DNA from 2 places in the Aeromonas sp. R6-2 genome. Region 1 is predicted to be linked to the other one. Evidence: predicted binding sites of a transcription regulator. Region 1 holds the regulator's gene; the other holds the start of a gene.
What was found. The regulator LexA, encoded in region 1, represses DNA repair genes until DNA is damaged. The targets are predictions, from matches to a motif close to ANCTGTNTNNNNANACAGNT.
Positions count from the first base shown of each region.

Region 1 (6,641 bases):
ATCATCGAAAGCCTGCCACCGGAGCAGCGTCTGCGAATCCCGATGTGCCCGAACAGTCGCAGCATCAACCTCTCCAACGCGGTGGCGATCTTCATCTATGAGAGCTGGCGACAGTTTGGCTATGCCGGCGCCATCCACCTCGACTAACCGGACGCTAGCCACCCCTTAGTCGACCAGGATCCGGCTGTGCCAGAGGCGGTACAGCCAGATTCCCTGTCCCAATCCACGCCCGACCATCAGGACGGCCAGCGCCCCCCAAAGGGCCCCGTTACCGGCCCCCTGCCACCACCACCAGACCGGTAAATAGCCCAACAACACCGCCATCAGCATGGTGTCTCGCATCTCGCGTACCCGGGTCGCCCCGATGAAGACCCCATCAAACAGATAACACCAGACCGAGAGCAACGGCATGGCCACCAGCCAGGGCAGGTAACGACAGGCCTCTCGGACGACTGTGTCCATGGAGGTCATACTGGTCACCATCCACTCCCCACCGATGGCAAACAGGAGGGTCGCCATCAGGGCAACGACCAGCGCCCAACCGAGGGCATCGCGCAAGGCCACTCGCAATCCGTGGCGACTGCGCGCCCCCACGGCTCGGCCGACCATGGCCTCGGCAGCATAGGCAAAACCATCCAGTCCGTAGGAGAGCAGCATCAGGAAGTTGAGCAATATCGCATTGGCCGCCACAACCACATCCCCGAGCCGCGCCCCCTGAAACGCCATAAAAGCGAAGCAGAGTTGCAGACACAAGGCCCGGATGAAGATATCCCGATTCAGGGCGATCAGGCGGCGATAGGGGGCCAATACCATCAGCCCGCTCCGCCAACAGCGCCAAAGCACAGATAACGGCACCAGCCTGTGCACCAACCAGATGCCCAGCGACAGGGTCGCGTAGTCTGCCAACAGCGAGGCGATAGCGACACCTTTCACTTGCCAACCCAATCCCTGCACCAGTAGCAGGTCGAGCACGATGTTGAATACATTGCCGGCAATCAGCAGCCACATAGGCCCCCTGGCATAGTGCCGCCCCAGCAGCCACCCCAGCACCACCAGATTACAGAGGGCGGCGGGCGCTCCCCAGAGACGGATAGTGAGATACTCGGCCGCATAGTGTTGAACCTCGGCCGAGGCCCCGCTCAGTCCCAGCGCCACCGCAACCAGCGGGGTCTTGCCAATCAACAACAAGACCGCCAACAGACAGGCCAGTAACAATCCCCTGCCCAACAACAGCCGCATCTCGTGCTCGTCTCCCGCACCCAACGCCTGGGCGGTCAGGCCCGTGGTCGACATACGCAAAAAGCCGAGGACCCACCAGGTGAGGTTGATAAGGGTTGCCCCGATGGCGACCCCTCCAAGCAGGGAGGGGCTGTCCAGATGGCCAATCACCCAGGTGTCGACCAACCCCAGCAAGGGGACCGTCAGGTTGGAGAGCAACATGGGGAGCGCCAGCGCCAGGACCTGGCGCTGCTCACCCCACAGGCGTTGAAGCGTGCTCAAGAGGCGAGAGCGAGAGTGCGGATCTTCGCAAAATCACTGGCCATCTTGGCCATGGAGACGCGAGGGGGCTGCCCGGGAGCCATATCGGGCCTGAACACGGCCTGGATCTCCCCCTTGGGATTGATGAGGACGATAGAGGCGGAGTGATCGACCAGATAGTTCTTGGCATCGTGCTCATCGACGATGGAGTAGACCAGCCCCAGATTACGGACGAAGGGGAAGAGATTGCTCTGGCTGCCACTCACGGCCACAAACTCGGGGTTGAAGAACTGGGTATAGGTAGTCAGCCGGGCCATATCATCACGCTGGGGATCCACCGAAACGAAGATCACCTGGCTACGTTCATCCACCCGTTTTAGCTCGGGGTAAATGCCACGCAGGTCGGAGAGGGTGGTCGGACAGATATCGGGGCAGAAGGTATAGCCAATAAAGACGAAGCTCCAGTGCCCCAGCAACGCCTCCCGAGTAAACGGGGTGCCATCCGAGCGCTGGAGCGTAAAACCGTTGACCATGCGTGCGGGTGTGAAATAGGTCGCACTCTCCGGCATGCTGGGCTGACGCAGGGTGGGGTAGAGCAAGGCTCCTGCCAATACCAGGCTAAGGGCGACAATCACCAGGGTAGAGCGCCATTTGGTCATAGGGAATGCGCACCATGCATGAGAAGAGGTGCGCCATTGTAACCCAGCAGAGGAGTGGAAACACGAAAGGACGCATTCCTTAACGACCGGACCCTCTACGAGCGGCGTCCGGATGCCGGGCAACCCAGTCCTCCATGGGAATCACGATAGCCCGCTCATCCTGCGCCGAAGGGCGACGCTGCCATAAGGGGGTTAGCCGCACCACGTTGCTGCGAGGGCAACCCAGCCAGAGCGACCAGCCGGAAGCCCGGCGCAAAATCCAGAGAGCGTAAAACCGGGTCAGCCAGTTACCCTCGATGAAACGGGTAATATGAGTCAACGAGCCTATCCGGGCATGAGTGCGAGACATACCTGTCCTCCTTGCCGACCCCACAGGTGCGGCTGACATCAAGGCCCGGCTCCTCGGGCCACTCTCCCCTGCTCCCGTAAAAAGGGTGGTGTAAATGCGTTTACGACGACGCCGGGTCTTGCTCGACCTCTTGATAAGGATATAGACGAAAACCCGTCAACCGGGAGGGGTCATGGGTTCCTCTAACGATAACCCCATGAAGAAACGCGATAAAAGAAGAAGGCATTGGCTGGCATGGAAAAAGAAAACGGGGCTCATGGCCCCGTCTCATCACATCCAGTCAGCGTTTCGAATCACGCCAACCGCCAGCCCTTCGATGGAAAGGTGCTGGGAGGAGAGATCCACCTCGATCGGTGCGAGCTCCTCATTCTCCGGCAGCAGCCAGACCTGACTCCCCTTGCGCTGGAAACGCTTGACCGTGACATCATCATCCAGACGCGCCACCACCACCTGACCGTTGCGCACATCCTGGGTCTTGTGCACGGCCAGCAAGTCACCATCCATGATGCCGATGTTTTTCATGCTCATGCCCTGCACCCGCAACAGGAAATCGGCCCGTGGATGAAACAGGGTGGGATCGACCTGATAACGGCTCTCGATATGCTCCTGTGCCAGGATGGGTTCACCTGCGGCAACCTTGCCGATCAAAGGCAGCCCCTCCTCCTCGTTGGCGGCGTCCTCTTCGAGCAGGAGCCGGATGCCACGAGAAGTGCCCGGCATGATCTCGATCACCCCCTTCTTGGCCAGGGCCTTGAGATGCTCCTCGGCCGCATTGGCCGACTTGAAGCCGAGTTTCTGGGCAATTTCCGCCCGGGTCGGCGGCATGCCGGTCTCACTCATGTTGCTCTTGATGAGCTCCAGCACCTGGGATTGCCTGGGGGTAAGGGGTTTCATGATCGCACCTGTCTTTTTATACAGCACACTGGCAGTATATACAGTATGCATGCCAAGGCAAGACAAACCGGGGGTGATACTCATGCCATTGCTCCCCTTGTCGCAACTCATCGTACCTCTCGGCGACAAACGGCCGGTGATTTGCTATTCTCCTGCCGCCTTTTCAGAGGAGAAGTAACGCAGATGTCCCTTGGGCAGAGAATTTCCCGCGCCGCACTTCAGTGGCCGATCAATTGGCTGGTTAACCACAAGAGCCTGCCGGAAAACCCCATCGCTGAGCTCAAGCTGGATCCGGCTCGCCCCATAGTGTTCGCCCTCAAGACCAGCTCCATCACGGATCTGCTGACCCTTCAGCAGTGCTGTGCGGATCTGGGCCTGCCCGGCCCCTTCACGCCTCTCGAGCTGGCGGGACGCCCCCTGCCCCGTTACGTCTGCCTGGATCGCCCCCCTCCCCTGTTTGGCTCGCGAACCAAACCCCTGCCCTTCCTCCAGGAGTTTCAGCAACTGCTGGACCTGCACAAGCAGGATCCCGAGCTCGACATCCAGCTAGTGCCGGTGACCCTGTTCTGGGGGCGTGCCCCGGGACGTGAAGAAGAGGAGGTGTCGAGCCTCAATATCATCAGTGCGCTGGCGCCCAACATGCTGAAGAAGGCGCTGATCGTGGCCCTGAAGGGACGCGAGAATCTGGTGCGCTTCTCCCCTCCCGTTTCGTTGCGCTATATGGCCGACAAGCACGGGACTGACCAGGCTATCGCCCACAAGCTGGCCCGGGTTGCACGGGTCCACTTTGGCCGGCAACAGCTGGCCGCCACCGGTCCCAAGCTCCCCAATCGCCACCTGCTGTTTCAGCAGTTGCTCGACTCGGCCACTATCCAGAACGCCATTCGGGAAGAGGCCAGCCGCGATAACCTCAGCGAGGAGAAGGCTCGCAAGCGAGCCCTCGGTTACATGGATGAGATCGCCTCCGATTTCTCCTATCGCCTCATCCGTATCGGCGAAAGTCTCCTCGGCTGGCTCTGGAACAAACTCTATCGCGGCCTGTCGGTGCATGGTGCCGAGCGGGTGAGACAGTTGGCCCAGGAGGGGCACGAGATCGTCTATGTGCCCTGTCACCGTAGCCACATGGATTACCTGCTGCTCTCCTACGTCATCTATCACCAGGGCATGGTACCGCCGCACATTGCGGCAGGGATCAACCTCAACTTCTGGCCGGCCGGCCCCCTGTTCCGACGCGGCGGCGCCTTCTTTATCCGGCGCACCTTCAAGGGGAATCCCCTCTACAGCACCGTTTTCCGTGAATACCTGAATCTGCTCTTCACCAAGGGCTATTCGGTCGAGTTCTTTACGGAAGGAGGACGCTCACGTACCGGTCGTCTGCTGCCGCCCAAGACCGGCATGCTGGCGATGACCCTGCAAGCCATGATGCGCGGTCTCGACCGTCCCCTCACCTTCGTCCCCGTCTATCTGGGTTACGAGCACGTGATGGAGGTCAACACCTATCACAAAGAGCTGCAAGGCAGTCGCAAGGAAAAAGAGAGCTTCCTGCAGGTGCTCGGCATCCTGAAGAAGCTGCGCAATTACGGCCGGGGCTTCGTCAACTTCGGAGAGCCGCTGACCCTCAACAACTACCTTAGCGAGCATGTTCCCGAATGGCGCGAGCATGTCGGAAAAGAGGAGCGCCCCGAGTGGATGGCCCCCACCGTCAATCTGCTGGCCGACTTGCTGATGACCCGTATCAATGCGGCAGCGGCGGTCAATGGCCTCACTCTGAGTGCCGTGGCCCTGCTGGCATCCGAGCGCCATGCCCTCACCCGGGATGAACTCGAGGCACAGATCACGACCTATCTGACCCTGCTGCGCGAGGTACCCTATGGCCCTTACAACACCATTCCAGAGAGTAGTGCCGCCGAACTGCTGGATCAGGCCCTGGAGCTCAACAAGTTACAGGTGAGCGAGGACAGACTGGGCCAGATCATCAGCCTGGATCGCTATCAGGCAATTCTGCTTACCTACTACCGCAACAATGTGCTCCATCTGCTGGCGCTCCCCTCACTGGTCGCGGCATTGATCGATCGGTGCGAAGGCATAGGCCGCAGTGAGCTCATCGGTCGCTGCGTGGATATCTATCCCCTGCTGAAGAATGAGTTGTTCCTCCACTTCGAGGAGCAAGACCTGCCCGAGCTTATCGACAGCCTGCTGCGCGTCTTTGCCCAGCAGCAGCTGATCACCGAGCGGGAGGGAGGATACTGGGTCAACCCGGGTAACCAGATGCGCCTGCTACTGCTGGCCGAAAGCATTCAGGAGACCCTGCAGCGCTATGCTATCGTCCTCACCCGGCTGTTGGATCACCCCGCCATCGAGGCCGAGCAGCTGGAAGCGGATGCCATGATGATGGCCGAACGCATGGGAACACTGCACGGTATTAATGCCCCCGAGTTCTTTGACCAGAAGCTCTTCACCACCCTCATTCATACCTTCCGCAGCGAAGGCTATCTGGATCCCGCCTGCAAACCGGACCTGGGGCGCTTCCAGGCTCTGGCCGACAATGTGCTCCCCCTGCTCAGCAGCAAGGTACAGCGCACCATACGTGCCTGTTGTCCCAGCAATTAGATGATGGAGCCTCCGAATGGAGGCTCCTTTGTTTCAGCCGGCCATAGAGGCGGCAATCAGAAACTGGGCGGCAAAATAGCTGCTCATGATGAGCGCGGTAGCCTGGGGAAAGGGGCGATAGAAGCGATCCAGTGCCAGCATGCTGTCCGAAAAGAGGAAGAGCAGGGCTCCCGCCAGCGCGGCAGCGCTTCCGGCCGTCAGGGAGGCATGCCAGGCGCCGGCAGCAACCCAGGCCATCCCTATGATGGCCAGCATGTAGACAAGCACGGGCAGGCGCATACCGGACAGCCCAGGCCACAAGATGCCGAAGATCATCCCGCACACCGCCAATAGCAGCAGCCCGTCGACCAGTTTGAGCACCAGGGGGCCTTGTGCAAATCCGACGATATAGCAGAGATGTGCCACCAGAAAGGCGATCAGTCCGTGAATAAAGCGATCCCGTGGCATCATCAGCAAGACATCACCAGCCAGCGAAAGCAGGAGACCAAGCAGGATCCAGGCGTGTGAACCGTCCTGATCCAGCCCCCTGTATCCAAAGGCCAGGGCTATGATGAGCACCATAGTCAGCGGCTTGCTGAGATAAAACTGGCGCTGACTCCCGTCATAGGCAGAGCGTATATGCCACCAACCCGACGCCACGATCATCACAC
Region 1 is NZ_JBFODE010000036.1:10,704-17,344, forward strand. It holds gene trmL (tRNA (uridine(34)/cytosine(34)/5-carboxymethylaminomethyluridine(34)-2'-O)-methyltransferase TrmL) at 1-147, shown strand, start outside; gene AB5Y48_RS08695 (MATE family efflux transporter) at 166-1,440, opposite strand; gene AB5Y48_RS08700 (SCO family protein) at 1,497-2,138, opposite strand; gene AB5Y48_RS08705 (hypothetical protein) at 2,218-2,487, opposite strand; gene lexA (transcriptional repressor LexA) at 2,758-3,381, opposite strand; gene plsB (glycerol-3-phosphate 1-O-acyltransferase PlsB) at 3,565-5,991, shown strand; gene AB5Y48_RS08720 (lysoplasmalogenase) at 6,025-6,641, opposite strand, start outside.

Region 2 (6,641 bases), on a different contig from region 1:
GATAGCCGGGAAGGGTGACGAGGGGCGACGCAGCCAGGGGAGCGCAAAAGAGAGCAAGCAGCAGTGGCGAGAGCAGGGGTGAACGCATCTGGGCTCCGGGTCGATGGGCGGCATCCGGCCGCCCGATGCCTTGAGTATGCAAGGATTATGACCCGCCGGGCAAGCCGGCGGGTGAGAGGCGGGTCACAGCTTAGAGATCCTCGAGATAACGATAGATCTGGTGCAGCACCTTAAAGCGGGACTCGTCGTCCTGATATTGGCTCGCCAGGGCGTCGAGTCGGCTGGCGTACTCGGGCAGACGGGCACCGAAATAGTCGGCGCAGTGGCTGCGCCAACGGCGCGCCTCCTCTTCGCTTAAGGTATGGGGCCAGTTACGGGCGCGGTAGCGAAACAGCATCTCGGGAAGCCTGGCATCGCTAAACGAGAAGCTGCGCTCCCCGAGCAAGTCGGGAGCGGTGGCCCGCACCATCTCCATGGCGGCCTTGTCGCCGGGGCCGAAGAAGCTGCTGTAGAGCATCAGATCCGGATCGCGGCTCTGCTCGCCCTGCCACTCCTGATTGAACACCTCCACCACCTTTTCGCGGATCTCCGGGTGCTTTCGCAGCAAGTCCAGGCTCTTTCTGCACTGCTCGCGATCGATGCCGAGTTCATCGGCCCGCTCTGGCGTCAGGGTTGCAGCCGGTGCCAGTACCGGGCACTTGTTGATATGCACGAGCTTCAACGGCACCGACTCGAGCTCACCGAGATCGTCCCTGCGGGTGTAGAGGCGCTCGCGCAGGGTATTGGCGTCGAGATCGAGCAGCACTTGCGGATCGCGGGTCAGATCCACCACGATCACCGCATTCTGGTTGGTCGGGTGCCAGGCCAGGGGTGATACCCAGCTGGCGCATCCCTGCCAGGGAGAGAACATGCCCGAGACGTGCACCAGTGGCTTCATGCTCACTACATCGATGAGCGCCTTCACCTTGTGCTTGCTGCGCAGATCGAACAGATAGTCAAACAGGCGCGGCTGGGCCTCTTTGATGAGTCTGGCCATGGCGATGGTGGCCAGCACGTCCGAGAGGGCGTCGTGAGCCTGCTCATGGCCGATGCCGTTGGCGCGGGTCAGGTTCTCGAGCTTGAAGCTCGGCTTGCCCTCGTCGTCGAAGCACCAGGTGATCCCCTCCGGGCGCAGGGCATAACAGGCGCGCACCATGTCGAGGATGTCCCAGCGGGAGTTGCCGTTTTGCCAGGAGTAGGCATAAGGGTCGTAGAAGTTGCGATAGAGGGTGTTGCGGGTCACCTCGTCATCGAAGCGGATGCTGTTATAGCCGAGCACACAGGTGCCGGGGGCCGCAAACTCCTCATGGATCTGGCGGATAAAGTCGGCCTCACACAGGCCATCTTTCATCGCCTTTTGCGGGGTGATGCCGGTGATAAGGCAGGCCTCGGGCTCGGGCAGGTAGTCTGCCGGCGGTTTGCAATAGATAACCAGCGGCTCGCCGATGATATTGAAGTCCAGATCGGTGCGTACCCCGGCAAACTGGGCCGGCCGATCCCGCGACGGGCTGATCCCGAAGGTCTCGTAGTCGTGAAAGCAGAGAGTGGGTTCAGTGCCAGGTTTTGTTGTTCTGTTCATAGGTTCCGGTTCGTCGGCGGGCGGCGAGTGGGTGGAGAGAGGCTCCGTCATGGGCTGCATGGTAAACCATAGTGCAGGCGAGGCGAAGGGAGGGAGATGTGCCTGCTGGTTTATTGGACAAAGACCCGCCCATCAACGGTGTGGTGGCTACAAAAAAAAGCCCCGCATGGAGACGGGGGAAGGAGTATGGAAACTCTTCAAGGAAGGGACTACTGGCGATTAGCGCGTGTGAGGAACTGCACAACTACGCAGGGCCACTCTACATTGAGCGCTATATGAGGCCAATTGCCATATCTGACAGGCACAGGGGGCTCACTTTGCTTTCGGATCTCGGCCTCGGTGAGGGAGATCAGGCTCTGACTCTGGGAAGGTCTGCCAGTGAGTGGGTGTAGTCGGGGCTCTTGTGCTCCTGGCGCATCATCCACTCGGGCTCTCTGAGCCCCTGGGCGGCATAGTGTAGCTGGCCGAGCCCCCGGGCGCGGATCCTGTCCACCGTCTGCATCAGGGCCTGGCGTCTGGGGTCTGGGGACGGGCAGAAGAGATCGCTCTGACATTGGCCGCGTGACCGCAGATCCGTGAGCATGACGCCTCCTTTTTGATACTTGAGGCTCGGCTGCCACAGTGTGTCCAGATGAGGGCGCACCAGGGTCAGCAGATGCCCCGTGTCATCGCTGGGAGTAGCCAGTGGCAGGGAGAGATGCAGGGCCGGTGACTCGGGGGCACGAAACGGGTTAGCGCGTACAAAGAGGGTGAGGTGGCCGGTGCAGAGCGATTGCTGGCGCAACTTCTCGGCGGCGCGTTCGATAAAGGTGGCCAGGGCCTGGTTGAGGCGCTCTTGGGTGTTGATGGGGTGGCCGAAGGAGCGGCTGCAGAGCACCTGCTGGCGCGGCTCGGGAGGCTCAAGCTCCAGACAGGGAAGCCCGCAGAGCTCTTGCACCGTGCGCTCTAGCACCACACCGTAGCGGCTGCGCCAGTAGGCAGGCCGGTGAGCCAGCAGCTGGGCTATGGTCTCTATCCCTTCAGCCTGCAGGCGGGTGGAAAGGCGTCGCCCTATGCCCCAGACCTCACCGACCGGTGTGATGGTCATCAGGCGGTGGCGGCGCGCCGCATCGCGCAGATCCACCACCCCCCCTGTGGCTGGCCAACGCTTGGCGGCATAGTTGGCGAGCTTGGCCAGGGTCTTGGTAGGGGCTATCCCGACCCCGACGGTGAGGCCGGTCCACTGGCGTACCCGATCGCGCAGCTGCCGCCCATAGGCCTCCAGATCACCGGCCCAGCGTTCACCGAGCTCGAGAAAAGCTTCGTCGATGGAGTAGATCTCCACCCGTGGCGAGTGCTGCTCGAGCAGGCTCATCACCCGTTGGGAGAGATCCCCGTAGAGGGCATAGTTGGAGCTAAACCAGACACCGCCTTGAGCCTCGAACTCTTTTCTTATCTGGAAAAAAGGCACCGCCATCCTGACCCCGAGGGCCTTGGCCTCGGGGCTGCGCGAGACCACACAACCATCGTTGTTGGAGAGCACCACCAGGGGGCGCCCATTGAGATCGGGGCGAAACAGCCGTTCGCAACTGGCGTAGAAGTTGTTCACGTCCACCAGGGCATAGGCGTTCATGAGGTGCCCCGCTCCAGGGTGTGCAGGGCAAAGGTGACCACCCCCATCAGCTCGAGAGGCTCCCCATCCCCAAGAGGCAGCACAGGATAATCCGGGTTGGCGGGGAGCAGGGCCGGATAGGGGGTGCACTGCAACCGCTTGACGGTGAACTCCCCATGGAGGCAGGCGATCACCACGTCCCCGTGACGGGGAGTGAGGGCCCGGTCGACCACCAGCAGATCCCCGTCGTGGATGCCGGCCCCCGTCATGCTCTCGCCACAGGCCCGCACGAAGTAGGTGGCGGCCGGGTGGCGCACACAGAGGGTGTTGAGATCGATAGGGGTGATGGCGTGATCCTGGGCCGGGGAGGGAAAGCCGCAGGGGACCCGATTCTCGAAACAGGGCAGGGGGAGAGAAGGGGGATCGATCAGGGGGCGTATCATAGGTGCAGGTCTTGTTACTGTGTTTATATACAGTATAGACCGGTGTGCCGTTGAGCCCAAGGCCACAAAAGCAAAAAGGCCCGCAGCGATGCGGGCCTTTCGGCATGATGGTGCGCTCTAGTGGACTCGAACCACCGACCCCCACCATGTCAAGGTGGTGCTCTAACCAACTGAGCTAAGAGCGCAGATTGTGGTGGGTTTAATTGGATTCGAACCAACGACCCCTACCATGTCAAGGTAGTGCTCTAACCAACTGAGCTATAAACCCGCAATCTGGTGCGTCCTAGTGGACTCGAACCACCGACCCCCACCATGTCAAGGTGGTGCTCTAACCAACTGAGCTAAGGACGCAAATTGTGATGGTGCGCTCTAGTGGACTCGAACCACCGACCCCCACCATGTCAAGGTGGTGCTCTAACCAACTGAGCTAAGAGCGCATCATAGTAAATCGTGGTGGGTTTAATTGGATTCGAACCAACGACCCCTACCATGTCAAGGTAGTGCTCTAACCAACTGAGCTATAAACCCACGTCGTCGTGCTGACGAGGCGGCATACTACCCATGCCCCCCGAGGCTGTCAACCAATCCCATCGCATTCCTTGATCGTTTGCCGAGTTCTTGCGCAGCTTGTTGATTTTACGGGCGTATCCCCACTTGGCAGCGTTTCAGCAGCCGTTGCCACAGGTGGGCATGGTCACTGATTGAGTGGCGAAAGTCGAGGTAGAGGCCACTCTCGCGCCCCTGTCCGTAGCGAAGATGCCAAGGCGTGAGGGCCGGAAGTGGTGCCGGAGGCGCCATCAGTCGCTGCAGGGCGGGTGCCAGGCGCAAGAAGCGGCGCTCGAGGCGGCTCAGGTCGGGTTGAACGCCCTTGCCATAATAGTGGGTCAACGCGCCGCGCAGACGCATCACTCGCTCCGGGTCGGGGCCGCAGGAGAGGGCTTCCAGGCGCGGGGCGAGCCAGCGGTTGGTCACCTTCAGCCAGAGGGTGACACTCTCCATGGTGTAGAGCAGACGGGCGAGCTCACCCGAATCGCGCAACTGTGCGGAGAGTGAGAGCAGCTCCCTTTGCTCGTGCCAGTCGAGGGTACCTGCGGCGCTCTGGCGCAGTTGCAGCCAATGATGCAGCAGGCTCTCGAGAGGCTGATCAGACGCGGGATCGGGGTCGCTCAGGGGAGGCCGCGGCGAGAGCTGGCGACGCAAGACGGGATCCGAAGCCAGGGCATTCCAGGCACGCAGGGGCAACATGGCCCGCTTGGCCCGGGCCAACGCCTCGAGCCATTGGCGGGTAGCCGGGTTCTCGCTGTCACACCCCTCGAGCCGGCGCACCAGCGTCAGCTCGTAGTCGAGCAGGGTGAGATGATCGGCGCTCATGCCCAGCGGCCCGTTGCGTTCGGCGATCTCCCGCCCCAGCCCGCAGCGGCTGAGGGTCAGGATATCGAGCAAGTCTACTCTGAGCTCGGGCAGGGGGAGCATCAGGTCCTGCTGGCGGGGTAGGGGGGTCGTGTCAGGAGTATCGAGAGCGGGGGGCTCGGCATCCAATATTGCAGCGAGGCGGATCAGGTATGTATCGAAGGAGGACTCCATGGCGGGCCGGCAGCCCGCCAGGAGTAACAGGAGCAGAAGGCTAGCCGTGTGCCGTGCGCCCATAGATCACCTTGAGCCTCAGGCCCAGCATCAGGGCTGCCGCGGTCAGGCCTACGATAAAGCCAACCCAGAAGCCCTGCGGCCCGAGGCGGGGTAGCAGCAGGTCCGTCATGCCCAGCACCACCCCGGTAGGCAGTCCCAGACCCCAGTAGGCGATCAGGGTGAGGTAGAAGATCGCCTTGGTATCCTTGTAGCCGCGCAGGGCCGCCGCCGCAATCACCTGCACCGAATCGGAGAGCTGATAGACGGCTGCCAGCAGCAGCAGGGCTGCCGCCAGGGTGATCACCTGACTGTCATCGGTGTAGATCCCGGCGATCTGGTGACGCAGCAACACGGTAAACAGGGCGGTACAGGCGGCTGCGCTAAGCCCCAGCAGCAGGCCGGTGCGGGCCGATCGGCGGGCCTGCGCCCCGTCCCCTTCACCTATGTTATGGCCAACCCGGATGGTGACGGCAACGCCGATGGAGAGCGGCAGCATAAAGACCAGGCTAGAGAAGTTGAGGGCCACCTGGTGGCTTGCCACAATCTCAGCCCCGAGTGGGGCCAAAAGCAGGGCCACTACGGTGAACAGGGTCACCTCGCAGAAGATGGCCATGGCGATGGGAAAACCCAGGCGAAACAGGCGCCAGATCCGGCTACCGTTGGGGCGGGCGAGGGAACCAAAGAGATCGAACTCTTTGAACAGTTTCGAGAAATAGATGTATCCCATCATGGCAAACAGCATGGCCCAGAGCACGATGGCGGTGGCCACGCCACAGCCAACACCACCCAGGGCCGGCATGCCGAACTTACCATAGATGAAGATCCAGTTGACCGGTACGTTGACCGCCAGTCCCACGAAGCCGATCACCATGGTGGGGATGGTATGGGAGAGCCCCTCGCTGAAGTTGCGCAGCACCTGAAACAGGGCGAAGGCGGGCAGGCCCCACAAGATGGCGTGCAGGTAGCCGGTGGTCTTGGCCGCGAGGGCGGGCTCGACCTTCATCACCTGCAGGGCCAGTGGGCTGAGATAGAGGGCCAGCATGCCCAGGGGGATCACCATCAGAGCAAGCCAAAATCCCTGATGAACGGCCGGGCCGATCTCCCCCCGCTTACGGGCGCCGTTGAGTTGGGAGACGATGGGGGTGAGGGCCATGATCACCCCCTGCACCAGCAAAATGATGGGCAGCCAGAAGCTGGCGGCCACCGAGACGGCGGCCAGATCCACTGCGCTAACCTGACCGGCCATCACGGTGTCGACGAAGCTCATGGTGGTCTGGGCCACCTGGGCGATAAGGATGGGTGTGGCGAGGCGCACCAGATTTCGTGCCTCGGACCAATAGGACTGCACTGACACCTCCGACGG
Region 2 is NZ_JBFODE010000006.1:206,356-212,996, reverse strand. It holds gene AB5Y48_RS01325 (hypothetical protein) at 1-88, opposite strand, end outside; gene sbcB (exodeoxyribonuclease I) at 191-1,618, opposite strand; gene AB5Y48_RS01315 (Y-family DNA polymerase) at 1,968-3,230, opposite strand; gene umuD (translesion error-prone DNA polymerase V autoproteolytic subunit) at 3,227-3,652, opposite strand; tRNA gene AB5Y48_RS01305 (tRNA-Val) at 3,761-3,837, opposite strand; tRNA gene AB5Y48_RS01300 (tRNA-Val) at 3,844-3,920, opposite strand; tRNA gene AB5Y48_RS01295 (tRNA-Val) at 3,927-4,003, opposite strand; tRNA gene AB5Y48_RS01290 (tRNA-Val) at 4,013-4,089, opposite strand; tRNA gene AB5Y48_RS01285 (tRNA-Val) at 4,104-4,180, opposite strand; gene AB5Y48_RS01280 (DUF3080 family protein) at 4,289-5,299, opposite strand; gene AB5Y48_RS01275 (MATE family efflux transporter) at 5,277-6,626, opposite strand.
Region 2: the regulator LexA is predicted to act here: its motif matches at 3,668-3,687, upstream of umuD (translesion error-prone DNA polymerase V autoproteolytic subunit).